Regions from separate parts of the Bacillus sp. CIS52 genome, predicted to be linked through region 4. Evidence: riboswitches for the same ligand, from Rfam matches in the RefSeq annotation. Region 4 holds a riboswitch; each other region holds the start of a gene.

Region 1 (3,123 bases), 260 kb from region 4:
CTTCATTGAGGGCCTCGTCTTCAGTCAGACCGTTTTCTTTCGCATAATCGCGAATATCCTGAGAAATTCTCATGCTGCAAAACTTCGGGCCGCACATCGAACAGAAGTGAGCCGTTTTTGCGCCTTCAGTCGGCAGCGTTTCATCATGATATTCCATTGCTCTTTCAGGATCAAGCGACAAATGAAATTGATCGCGCCACCGGAATTCAAACCGCGCCTTAGACAGAGCATCATCACGGATCTGAGCACCCGGATGCCCTTTGGCAAGGTCTGCCGCATGGGCCGCGATTTTATACGTAATGACTCCCTCTCTTACATCATCACGATTCGGCAGGCCCAAATGCTCCTTCGGCGTGACATAACAAAGCATCGCTGTCCCGTACCAGCCGATCATCGCCGCGCCGATCGCCGAAGTAATATGGTCATAGCCCGGAGCGATATCAGTCGTTAATGGGCCCAGTGTATAAAAAGGCGCCTCTTTACAAATTTCCAGCTGTTTGTCCATGTTCTCTTTAATTTTATGCATCGGCACATGACCCGGTCCTTCAATCATCACTTGCACATCGTGCTTCCACGCGATTTCCGTCAATTCCCCGAGAGTCTCCAATTCCGCAAACTGCGCTTCATCATTAGCATCCGCAATCGAGCCGGGACGCAACCCATCTCCAAGAGAAAATGCAATATCATACGTCTTCATAATTTCACAAATTTCTTCAAAGTGCGTGTACAGAAAGCTTTCCTGATGGTGAGCCAGGCACCATTGCGCCATAATCGCCCCGCCGCGGGATACGATTCCCGTCGTGCGTTTGGCCGTTAACGGGACGTAACGAAGCAATACGCCGGCATGGATGGTGAAATAATCCACGCCCTGCTCCGCCTGCTCAATCAATGTGTCTCGATAAATGTCCCACGTTAAATCCTCGGCGATGCCGTTTACTTTTTCAAGCGCCTGATAAATCGGCACCGTCCCCACAGGTACTGGGCAATTGCGGATGATCCATTCACGTGTCGTATGAATATCTTTCCCGGTGGATAAGTCCATCATCGTATCGGCGCCCCAGCGAATCGCCCACGTCATTTTTTCGACTTCTTCTTCAATAGAAGATGTAACAGCCGAGTTGCCGATATTTGCATTGATCTTCACATGAAAATTCCGGCCGATAATCATCGGTTCACTTTCAGGATGATTAATATTTGAAGGAATGATCGCCCGGCCGCTGGCTACCTCGTCTCTGACAAATTCGGGAGACACATGCTCGCGAATTGCGATAAACTCCATTTCCGGTGTAATGATGCCTTTTCTCGCATAATGCAATTGTGTAACGTTTTTCCCTGCCTTGGCCCGCAGCGGTTTCCGCTGTAAACCGGGATATTCGGCGGCACGGCCTTCTTTTTTATAGCCGTTGTCCTCAGGTTTCACGGCCCGTCCGTTATATTTCTCCACATCGCCGCGCTTTGTAATCCACTTTGTGCGGAGCGGCTTCAGACCTTCATGAATTTGAATTTGTACATCCGGGTCTGTATACGGTCCGCTCGTATCATAAACACGGACCGGCGGATTCTCCTCTTCCCCGAACGCCCCCGTTGTCGGACTGAGGCTGATTTCCCGCATCGGCACTCGTATGTCAGGCGAAGAACCCTTTACATAAACCTTTTTACTGCCTGAAAAACTCGACATAATAGAAATGTTCGCTTGCTGTACTGATTGATTTTGCATACAAATCTCTCCCTTATCCATTTGAATAACAGAACCAAGCTCAGCACCAGCACAAAAAAACCGGATTCATTGGAGAACCCGGTTTTGCAGTCAGAAAGAAACTATTATTGTTTTCCACAACAATAATAAAACCTTTACTTCCCCACGCTGGTACGAACCAGATCAGGTCCAAAGGGTTAAGAAGCCGCCGCTTCTCTCTCAGCCCGCTTAGACGGGCACCCCCAGTAACTATTCATTTCGGTTTCATCGTAACATAATTTGCATACAAAAAAAAGTATATTATCAAAATTCAGATAACGGAATGACTGGAAGCTCTGTTTCCCTTACGCCTTCTTCAGTATCAAAAACCCTGTAACCCTTTGCCGTTTCCCGGGAAGAGACAGACCGGAACAGCTGATCGTTTTTATAATGAAGCGCAGCGCCGTCATCAGCGGCATAGCCCTCCTGAAGTTTATTTTCTGAAATCAGACGGTGATACACCGGCCGGCGCTCCGCTTCTCCGTCATAGTGAGGACAAAAGCTTCCAGGCAAAAACCCTAAAGCTTGCAACTCTCTCAAATCTCCTGACGAATCTGTCACTCCTTCTTCAAACCAGCAAATCGCCCCGGCGCTGAGACCAGCCAAGATTACACCGTTCTCCCAAGCCTCACGCAGAATAAGGCCGAGCCCCCATTCTTTCCATAAGACAAGCATATTGCGCGTATTGCCGCCGCCGACATATATGATATCTTTCTTCATGAGAAAGGACCTGAGATCAGAACACGGCGGTTTAAACAGCGACAAGTGATCCGGCTGACACTCCAGCTTTTGAAAGGCCTGATAAAACCTGCCGATGTAATTCTCCGAATCTCCGCTTGCTGTCGGCAAAAAACAAACTTTCGGCTTTGACCGCACCGATTGCTCTAAAATATATTGATCCAGCACAAGATGATCCGGCTCCATGGAAAACCCCCCGCCGCCCATTGCAATAATCTGCTTCAACGTCATCACCTCTTTTTTCTCAAGTATAACAGCTCATTAAAAAGACGGTATTCCGTTTTGGATACCGCCTTTTTAATATTTTTCACAAGCCTTAGAGGGTATTTTCATACAACAAAAAAAGCTTCTACATATGTAGAAGCTTTCTTATACCGGTGGCCGGGGTCGAACCGGCACTCCAGAAGGAACACGATTTTGAGTCGTGCGCGTCTGCCAATTCCGCCACACCGGCATGTAATACGTCGTGTTCAACCGACGTATATAAATATAACATGCATTTTATAAAGTGTCAACGGTTTTAGTAAAGTTTTTTTAATGGTAATGCAGTATACACGATACAAGCAAGAAACTTATATTCATAGTCTTGACGCTTTTATTATATAAAAAAAGTGATCTGCAATATGCAAATCACTCTCATATATGTTTTG
Region 2 (3,123 bases), 340 kb from region 4:
TTCGCGATATCGCATATAAAGCGCTTCAAGTAAGGGAGCGGTTAATCAGTGAGACAAGCAGGGAGCCGACAGCAGAGGAAATCGCCAAAGTTCTTGAAGTGCCCCATGAAGAAATTGTGTTTGCCCTTGACGCCATCCAAGATCCGGTATCACTGTTTGAGCCGATTTATAATGACGGCGGCGATCCGATTTACGTGATGGACCAGATCAGCGATGAGCGCAATAAGGATACACAATGGATTGAGGAGCTCGCTCTGAAAGAAGGCATGAGAAGACTGAACGAACGGGAAAAAATGATTTTGCGAAAGCGCTTTTTCCAGGGGAAAACCCAAATGGAAGTCGCAGAAGAAATCGGCATATCCCAAGCTCAGGTCTCAAGGCTTGAAAAGGCAGCCATTAAACAAATGAATAAGAATATCCATCAATAACGGAGAAAGCCTTTAAACATTGTTTTAAAGGCTTTTTTCGTGCGCCGGTTTACGTTTGCGAAAAAGTGATGTATTCTAATGTGTAAAAGTTTTAAGAAAATTGAAACAAATAAACGGGGGAACTGCAATGATTTTACAGCTGAACAATGTGTCATTAAAAAGAAACGGCCAATGGATTTTGAAAGATATCAACTGGCGCGTTGAGAAAAACGAAAATTGGGTGCTGTTCGGACTGAACGGAGCCGGAAAAACAGCCTTGCTGAATATGTTATGTTCTTATTACTTTCCCACTTCAGGAGAGATGCAGGTGCTCGGCCATCAATTCGGCAAAACAGAGCTCGGTGACAGGCTCAGAAAAAAAATCGGTCTTGTTTCAGCGGGTCTGCAGCACAAATTATATGCCGCGGATTCTGCTTTTGAAATCGCCCTCAGCGGCGCGTACGCTTCAATCGGGCTTTATGAAACACCGAGTGAACAAGTGAGGGAAAAAGCGATCGGTCTGCTGAAGGATTTAGGCGCCATCAGCTACGCGGACAGACGGTATGAAACGTTATCTCAGGGGGAAAGGCAAAGAGCGCTGATTGCGCGGGCGCTTATGGCTGATCCGGAACTGCTGATTTTGGATGAGCCCGTGACGGGTCTCGATTTTATGGCAAGAGAGCAGCTGCTGGACACGATAACGTCGATCGCTGAAAAAGAAAATGCGCCGTCCATCCTTTATGTCACTCATCATGCTGAAGAAATTCTGCCGGTATTTGATCAGGCGCTGCTTTTAAAACAAGGCGAGGTGTTCGCTGCCGGGAAAATCAAGGACATGCTTTCTGACGAGCGGCTTACAGCGTTTTTCGATATGCCTGTCAATGTCTTATGGAACAACGGCCGTCCATTTTTAACGCGTGCAAAAGCGGCATCATCCGTCAAATAAAATCAATTCACCCTGGGGGTGTTGCTTACATGCAGCTGAGAGAGACGTTGGTCTCAACCCTTAACGGACCTGATCCGGATCATGCCGGCGGAGGGAAGCGGTGAAAAAAAGCGGAGGAAAATCCGTTTTTACCCGTTTCATTTGATGAAACGGGTTTTTTTAATACAGCAAAAGGAGAGATGTTCAATGAACCAGCTTGACATGCTGCTGCAGCAGGCGGATAAACGGCGGGACGATTTAATACATATTGCTGAAAGGTTGATTGCCTTTCCGACACCGGCTCCGCCTGCAAGAAATACAGCAGAAGCTCAGAAGTGGGTGGCCGGATTTTTAAAAGAAATGGGCTGCTCGGTTGATATGTGGGATGTGTACCCGGAAGACCCGAACGTAGTCGGTGTTTTTAAAGGGACAGATTCAAGCGGGCATCAAAGCCTGATTTTAAACGGACACATTGACGTAGCCGAAGTCAGGGATGAAGACTGGGACTCTGACCCGTTTCAGCCGCTCGTTAAAGCCGGCATGCTGATCGGAAGAGGCGCCGCTGATATGAAAGGCGGATTGGCGTGTGTTCTATTTTCTCTGAAGCTGATACATGATGCAGGCATTGAGCTTGCGGGCGACCTCATTGTACAATCTGTGATCGGAGAAGAAGTCGGCGAGGCGGGAACGCTGGAATGCTGCAAACGCGGCTATCACGCGGATTTTGCGGTTGTCGCGGATACGAGCAGCCTGCATATTCAAGGGCAGGGCGGAGTCATCACCGGCTGGATAGAATTGAAAAGCAAACAAACATTTCATGACGGCATGAGGCGCAATATGATTCATGCGGGCGGAGGCACATTCGGAGCGAGCGCAATCGAAAAAATGGCGAAAATTATCACTGCCTTGGGAGAGCTGGAACGCCACTGGGCGGTAACGAAAAGCTATCCCGGCTTTGCGCCAGGCACCAATACGATCAACCCCGCCGTTATTGAAGGGGGAAGGCACGCAGCGTTTGTCGCCGATGAATGCCGATTATGGATTACCGTCCACTTTTACCCGAACGAAACGCACGAACAAGCTGCTGCAGAAATCGAAGACTATATCAATCGTGTCTCTGACGGTGATCTGTGGCTCAGGGAAAACAGGCCGGTGTTCAAATGGGGCGGATCTTCCATGATTGAAGACAGAGGAGAGGTGTTCCCGGCGCTGGAAATCGACCCGGACCATCCGGCCGTTTCTGTTCTGGCGGAATCGCACTCAGCCGTCAAACAACAGGAGCCCGTCATTGATGTTTCCCAAACCGTAACAGACGGAGGATGGCTTTATCATGCCGGGATTCCGAGCGTCATATACGGACCCGGCGATTTAAAAAACGCCCATTCCGTAAACGAAGAAGTGTCCGTCGATGAGCTGATGGACTATACGAAAATCATGCTGAGATTTATCCACACCTGGTGCAGCCGCAAAAAAGATTGCCCGATGTGACAAGGTTCAGCCCGGCCGCTCATATAATAGGGAAAAGAACGGGCAAAGGGCGTGATACAAATGATCAGCATATCTGAATTTCAAATAAAAGATGTAGTCAACGTGTCGAACGGAAAAAAACTCGGAAGCATCGGTGATATTGATATTAACGTGACAACGGGAAAAATTCAGGCGATTATTTTAGGCGGCAGCGGAAAAGTTCTCGGTTTTTTCGGAAAAGAAGAGGAAATGATCATTCCTTGGCGAAATATAGTTAAAATTGGGGAAGATGTCATCTTAGTGCGTGTAAACGAACCAAAGGGG
Region 3 (3,123 bases), 140 kb from region 4:
CCATTAAAACGGCCGTTCCTTCCTTTTGGATCTCCTGAAGCATCAGCATGCACTCACGCGCCGTTTTTGCGTCCTGCCCGAAAGTCGGTTCATCAAGCAGCAAAACTTTCACCTGATGCATAAGCATCGTGGCGACGCTGAGCCTGCGTTTTTGTCCTTGGCTTAAAGAGAATGGATGCTGTGAGGCATAGCGTCTCAGGCCGAACCGGGTTAAGAGCTGAAGAGCTTTCTCCTTTGCGGCTTGACCGTTTTCAAAGCCGAACAGCAGCTCTTGAATGACGGAATCTGTGACAAACTGGTGTTCAGGATTTTGGAAAACATACCCCATCAGCCGCCGAAGCTCTTTTTCCGAATAGGAATCTACCGGTCTGCCGTCTATTTTGATGTCTCCGCTCACAGGACGGATGAGCTTGGCCGCGGCGGACAGGAGCGTTGATTTTCCGGTTCCGTTAGGGCCGGCAATCGCGGTGATTGACCCTTTTTTTACGGAAAAGCTCACGTCCTGAAAAATGGTGTCTGTTCCTCTTATGAATGACAGCCCGTGAACACTCAGCGCGTCCTCTGCCGAAAGCGCGGCGGGCCGGGGGCCGGGAAAGGGCGGTACAGGTTCTTGAAACAGTCTTTCTTTGCACAATGTAAAAGGAATGCTGACGTGCTCCTGCAATGAGATCACCCGCGGAATCGGAATGCCGAGCTGTGTCAGCTCTTCAAGTTTTGTTTCAAAGATCGCGCCCGTCTCTCCGTCCATCACTTTCTGACCCGTTCCGTCAAGGACAATTGTCCTGTCCATCCACGGCGCCCAATGATCAAGCTGATGCTCGATAACAAGAAGTCCGAAGCCTTTTTGGGCCTGCAGTTCTTTGATCAGCCGCACCAATTCACGCACGGAATATGGATCAAGCTGTGCCGTCGGTTCGTCTAAAATAATGAGTTCCGGTTCCATCGCAATGATACAGGCGAGCGCGACCTTTTGTTTTGAACCGCCTGACAGCGAGGCGATCGTCCGTGTTTTCAGATGAGTGATTTCTAATTTTTCCAAAACGTCCTCAATAATTAAGTCCATCTCTTCTTTTGTATATTGCAAATTTTCCAGACCGAAGGCTATTTCATCTTCAACCGTCAGCATGCAAAACTGCTGATCCGGATCTTGAAACACGACCCCGATGGATCGGGCGGCGGGTTCTGACAGGTCCGAAAGAGGTGTTCCGTATAAGGAAACGGTTCCCGTTTGAACCGCATCGCAGGCTTCCGGGTACAGACCGTTTAAACAAAGTGCGAGCGAGCTTTTGCCGCATCCGCTCGGCCCGAGCAATAAAACCCGTTCTCCTTTGCGGAGCTGAAATGACACGTCTTGAAAAACCGGCTTCTCATCCTGCTCATAAGAAAAGGTAAGACGGCGGGCCGATAGAAGGGGTTCAGATGCCTGCATCTTGGTTCACCTGTTTCTTTTTCTTCTTGAATTCTTTTCCGAGCGCCATGCCGTTCAGCACCCCTGTGTAAGCCAGCGCATCACTGATTGCTTTGCCGAGAAGGCCGGCAAGAAGCGCACCTGAGACCAGGCGGATGAGAAGCATGACGGCTAATAAACCCGGATTCAAAACAGAGTATCCGGAAATGAACAAGTCATAAATGAAGCTCGCAACAGAAGACCCCATACCGGATAAAAGGAGCACGGGCAGGGTATACACCCGCCAGCGTGTCGCAAAAAAGACCGCTTCCGCACCGATTCCCTGCGCGATGCCGATCAGAATTACCATCGGCCCTGACGGATTTCCGAGTAAACACTCCACAAACGCGGCGATGATTTCAGAAATGAGCGCCGCTCCCGGTTTTTGAATAATGTAGGCGGCAATCACCGAGACGATAAACCAAATACCGTAAATCGGTTCGTAGCTCATCCGGCCGAAAAACCCTGCCGCTATATTGCTTGCATGAGTTGATAATAAATAAACGACAGCAAATACAACACTGATGACGGACATGACGACAATTTCTCTCATTTTCCAATTTTTCATTGTGATCTCCTGCTTTCTTATCGGATAGTCGTATGTATGAAAGAGTTGATTTTACGAAAGACGATTGGTCGTAAGTTTCATATTGCAGTGTCCTCCCCCGTTTTTTAATGAAAAATAAAAAACTGCATATCCGAGGGAATATGCAGCAGCAGAACGAAAACGCATGGAAAAAACCCTGCGCTCCGGTCAATCTGCACTTCCCCACGCTGGTATTATCCAGATCGGGTTATAAGGGATCAAAACACGCCTGCCGCATGTTTTATCTCAGCCGATAACAGCACCCCTAGTGCGTTTCCTATACAGTTTTTTATGATGACATCATCATAGTTGATCATGTCTGATTTGTAAACAGCCTTTCTCTAAACAGAGTTTGGAATCGGACCGGAAGATCATTCATAAAGATAAGAAGAGCCCTTTTGATCAAAAGGAAACGGAGGACATCTATGTTTGTTCATACAGTGCAGTCTGGCGACTCGTTATTTTCCATCAGCAGAAAGTACGGATACCCTGTTGACAGCATCAGAAGCGTCAATGGGCTTGAGGAAACGAATATCGTACCGGGGCAGGCGCTTTTGATCCCTCTTAATGAATATACGGTTCAGCCGAATGATACGTATGCCGTTATCGCAAGTAAAACTTATGTGCCGCAGATGCAGCTGATGCAGGCAAACCCGGATATTCCGCCGAACCGGCTGCGGCCGGGTGTGAAAGTGAGAATTCCGGATATCTCCAACTATCTGGCGGGAACCCTCCAATTTTATGTCATTCGGACACCTGAAGCGGACAGAGAGCTCATTAATGATTTTGCACCCTATTCATCGGCGATTTCTTTGTTTGAATATCATTTTGGCCCGAACGGAGATATCATGAATGATTTAAACGACAGAACCGCGATAGAAACCACATGGCAAAACAGGGTGCGGCCGCTTGCGGTTATCACGAATCTGACAGAAGGAGGGTTCAGCCCGGAATTAGCCCATCAAGTCCTGCAGAACCCGACGGCGAGAACGAACCTCGTCAATAATATCGTCTACCTGACCGTAAGAAAGGGATACGGCGGTGTAAATATTGATTTTGAACGGATCAGGGAAGCCGACCGGGACCTGTT
Region 4 (3,123 bases):
TGTTCTCGGCTTTATCTTTTTAATGTTTTTAAGCGGATTGGAAATTGACTTTTCGTCATTTGAGAAAGGGAAGAAAAAACAATTCCTTCCGAACGGCAAGGAAGCACCCAATACGTTTTCTGCCGCACTGATCATATTTTTCGGCATCTTTATTTTATCATTGCTGCTGTCCTATGCCTTTGTATTAGCCGGTTTTATTCAAAACGCGTTTTTAATGACGCTTATTATTTCGACAATATCACTCGGTGTGGTCGTTCCGACTTTAAAGGAAGAACGAATCATGAATTCCAATATCGGCCAGATCATTCTGCTTGTCGCCGTTATTGCGGACTTGGCTACGATGATTCTGCTCGCTTTCTTCTCTTCTCTTTACGGGGAAGACAGCGGAAATATGTGGCTTCTTTTGATTCTCTTTGCCGCGGGGGTGGTGCTGTATTTCTTCGGCAGGATCTTTAAACACCGCTCATTTGTGCAGTCGATGTCTAAAGGCACTGTCCAGATCGGCACGCGAGCCATCTTTACACTGATTATCGTGCTTGTCGCTTTATCGGAATCTCTCGGGGCGGAAAATATTCTCGGTGCATTTTTAGCAGGCGTTTTGGTATCGCTTCTGTCGCCGAATAAAGAAATGGTGGAGCAGCTGGATTCATTCGGCTACGGGTTTTTAATTCCGATCTTTTTCGTCATGGTCGGGGTGAAGCTGGACATATGGACGCTCTTCCAAGATCCAAAAACTTTGACGATGATTCCGCTGCTTCTGCTTGCGCTGTTTATCAGCAAAATATTCCCGGTGTTTTATTTAAAGAAATGGTATGACAAAAGAACCGTGTTTGCTTCGGGGTTTTTGCTGACTTCTACGCTGTCGCTTGTTATCGCGGCGGCTACGATCGGAGAAAGGCTACACATTATCAGCGCCAATATGTCCGGCGCGCTGACTTTGGTTGCGGTTATCGCCAGCATCATCACACCGGTCGGCTTTAAAAAATTATTCAAGCGGCAAAGTGCGCCGCAGGAAAAGAAGCGCATTACATTTATCGGCGCCAACCAAATGACGCTTCCGGTGACGCTGGAGCTGCCTGATGAGGAATATGATGTGCGGGTCGTCCATGTGTATCAGGAAAATGCCGGGGAAAAGCTTGCGGAATCTGTTTTTTCTGTTGAAACGATTTCTGATTACGAGCCCGGCACGCTTGAGTCGCACGGTATTTTTAAAACGGATATTCTTGTCGTGGCGACGGGAAATGAAGATGTGAACGCTGAAATCGCCTTAATGGCGAAAGAGAAAGGGACTGAGCGCATCATCGCAAGCGTCGGCTCGGTTGAACATGAAACAAAACTGAAGGAAGAGGGCATCAGTATTTTTTCTATCCTTCTGTCTACAAAGACGCTCTTGCGCGCATTAATTGAGGCGCCGGGCGTGATGAACCTTCTGACGAATGAAGAGTCTTCGCTTTATCAGATCAATCTGGAAAATACGGCGTATAACGGCATTATTCTGCGCGAATTTCCGCTGATGGGCGATGTGATTTTCGTCCGGATTTTCAGAGGTGTGGACAGCATCGTTCCGCACGGGGACACGAGGCTGAAAACAGGAGACCGTCTCATCGTTACGGGCTCACGCAACTACGTGTCGGAGCTGAGAAAAATCCTTGAAGCTTGACCAAATTGCATTTCGTGATAAGATAGAAGGCATAACAAGTAAATGATCAATCGTATGACCACTAGGGGTGTCCTTCATAAGGGCTGAGATAAAAGTGAGACTTTTAGACCCTCATAACTTGAACAGGTTCAGACCTGCGTAGGGAAGTGGAGCGGTATTTTTTGGGTTCCTTTTATCCAGATAAATTCCAAACCACTTTTCCGATGCGGGAAAGTGGTTTTTTTATTTTATCAGGGGGGAAAACTTTATGACATTTTCTGAAGAATGCAGACTGGCGGCAGCCGAATGGTGGGACGGAAGCTTTGTTCATCCGTTTGTAACAGGGATCGGTGACGGAAGCCTGCCGTTAGACCGTTTCAGTTATTACGTGCTGCAAGATTCCTACTACTTGACGCATTTTGCAAAAGTTCAGGCGTTTGCAGCCGCATATGCCGAAGACTTGTTTACGACGGGAAGGATGGCGGGCCACGCTCAGGGCACATATGAAGCGGAAATGGCGCTGCACCGCGAATTTACGGAGCTTTTAGGGATTACAGAAGAAGAGCGCGCGGCATTTAAGCCGGCGCCGACAGCCTATTCTTATACGTCTCATATGTACAGATCGGTGATGAGCGGGAATTTTGGAGAAATTTTAGCCGCGCTTCTGCCCTGCTATTGGCTTTATTATGAAGTCGGCGAACGCTTAAAGGAATGCAAACCGGAACATCCGATTTACGAAAAATGGATCGGTACATACGGCGGAGACTGGTTCAGACAGCAGGTCGAAGAACAGATCAGCCGTTTTGACGAGATTGCTGAAAACAGCACAGAGGAAATCCGCGCGAAAATGAAAGAGAATTTTGTGATTTCAAGCTATTATGAATATCAATTTTGGGGAATGGCTTATCAAAAAGAAGGCTGGTCCGAGAAGGGCGGAAAAGAGGTGGAATCCTTTGGAGCTGCACGCCGTAACTGATAATCGCAAACCCGTTGCCGAGCTGGCCGAGGATATTCTATCGATTCAGCGCGAAGTAAGCTTTATCCATATCAGGGAGCGGGACAAAACAGCGGGAGAGATCATGCAGCTTTTGTCCCTTTTGAAAAAGGGAGGTGCGGATAAGGACAAATTGATCATCAATGACAGAGCGGATATCGCGCTTTTTGCCAACATACACCGTGTTCAGCTTCCATCCCGCAGCTTTTCCGTAAAGCAGGTGCGAAGCAGATTTCCCCATCTTCATATCGGACGTTCGGTTCATTCGCTGGAAGAAGCCATCCAAGCTGAAAAGGAAGATGCGGATTATGTGGTGTTCGGCCATGTGTTTGAAACCGAATGTAAACAAGGACTTGAAGCAAGAGGCATCAGCCTGCTTTCAGAGATCAAACGCACGCTTTCCATCCCTGTCATTGCAATCGGCGGAATGACACTGCAGACGATCCGGCTCACAAAGCAGGCGAAACCGGACGGAATTGCTGTCATGTCA

Evidence for each region. Region 4 has a riboswitch for thiamine pyrophosphate ahead of tenA (thiaminase II). Riboswitches for the same ligand answer to the same signal wherever they lie in the genome.
Region 1: linked by a shared signal. The riboswitch ahead of thiC (phosphomethylpyrimidine synthase ThiC) and the one ahead of tenA (thiaminase II) in region 4 are both predicted to bind thiamine pyrophosphate.
Region 2: linked by a shared signal. The riboswitch ahead of ACH32G_RS01630 (acetylornithine deacetylase) and the one ahead of tenA (thiaminase II) in region 4 are both predicted to bind thiamine pyrophosphate.
Region 3: linked by a shared signal. The riboswitch ahead of ACH32G_RS02675 (ECF transporter S component) and the one ahead of tenA (thiaminase II) in region 4 are both predicted to bind thiamine pyrophosphate.

Annotation. Positions count from the first base shown of each region.
Region 1 is NZ_JBIUFR010000001.1:1,036,722-1,039,844, forward strand. It holds gene thiC (phosphomethylpyrimidine synthase ThiC) at 1-1,717, opposite strand, end outside; TPP riboswitch at 1,840-1,950, opposite strand; gene ACH32G_RS04820 (Type 1 glutamine amidotransferase-like domain-containing protein) at 2,000-2,698, opposite strand; tRNA gene ACH32G_RS04825 (tRNA-Leu) at 2,846-2,927, opposite strand.
Region 2 is NZ_JBIUFR010000001.1:438,292-441,414, reverse strand. It holds gene sigG (RNA polymerase sporulation sigma factor SigG) at 1-428, shown strand, start outside; gene ACH32G_RS01635 (ABC transporter ATP-binding protein) at 556-1,353, shown strand; TPP riboswitch at 1,358-1,466, shown strand; gene ACH32G_RS01630 (acetylornithine deacetylase) at 1,540-2,820, shown strand; gene ACH32G_RS01625 (YlmC/YmxH family sporulation protein) at 2,881-3,123, shown strand, end outside.
Region 3 is NZ_JBIUFR010000001.1:640,752-643,874, reverse strand. It holds gene ACH32G_RS02680 (ABC transporter ATP-binding protein) at 1-1,429, opposite strand, end outside; gene ACH32G_RS02675 (ECF transporter S component) at 1,416-2,015, opposite strand; TPP riboswitch at 2,197-2,310, opposite strand; gene ACH32G_RS02670 (glycosyl hydrolase family 18 protein) at 2,459-3,123, shown strand, end outside.
Region 4 is NZ_JBIUFR010000001.1:780,060-783,182, reverse strand. It holds gene ACH32G_RS03495 (monovalent cation:proton antiporter family protein) at 1-1,660, shown strand, start outside; TPP riboswitch at 1,714-1,822, shown strand; gene tenA (thiaminase II) at 1,908-2,615, shown strand; gene tenI (thiazole tautomerase TenI) at 2,593-3,123, shown strand, end outside.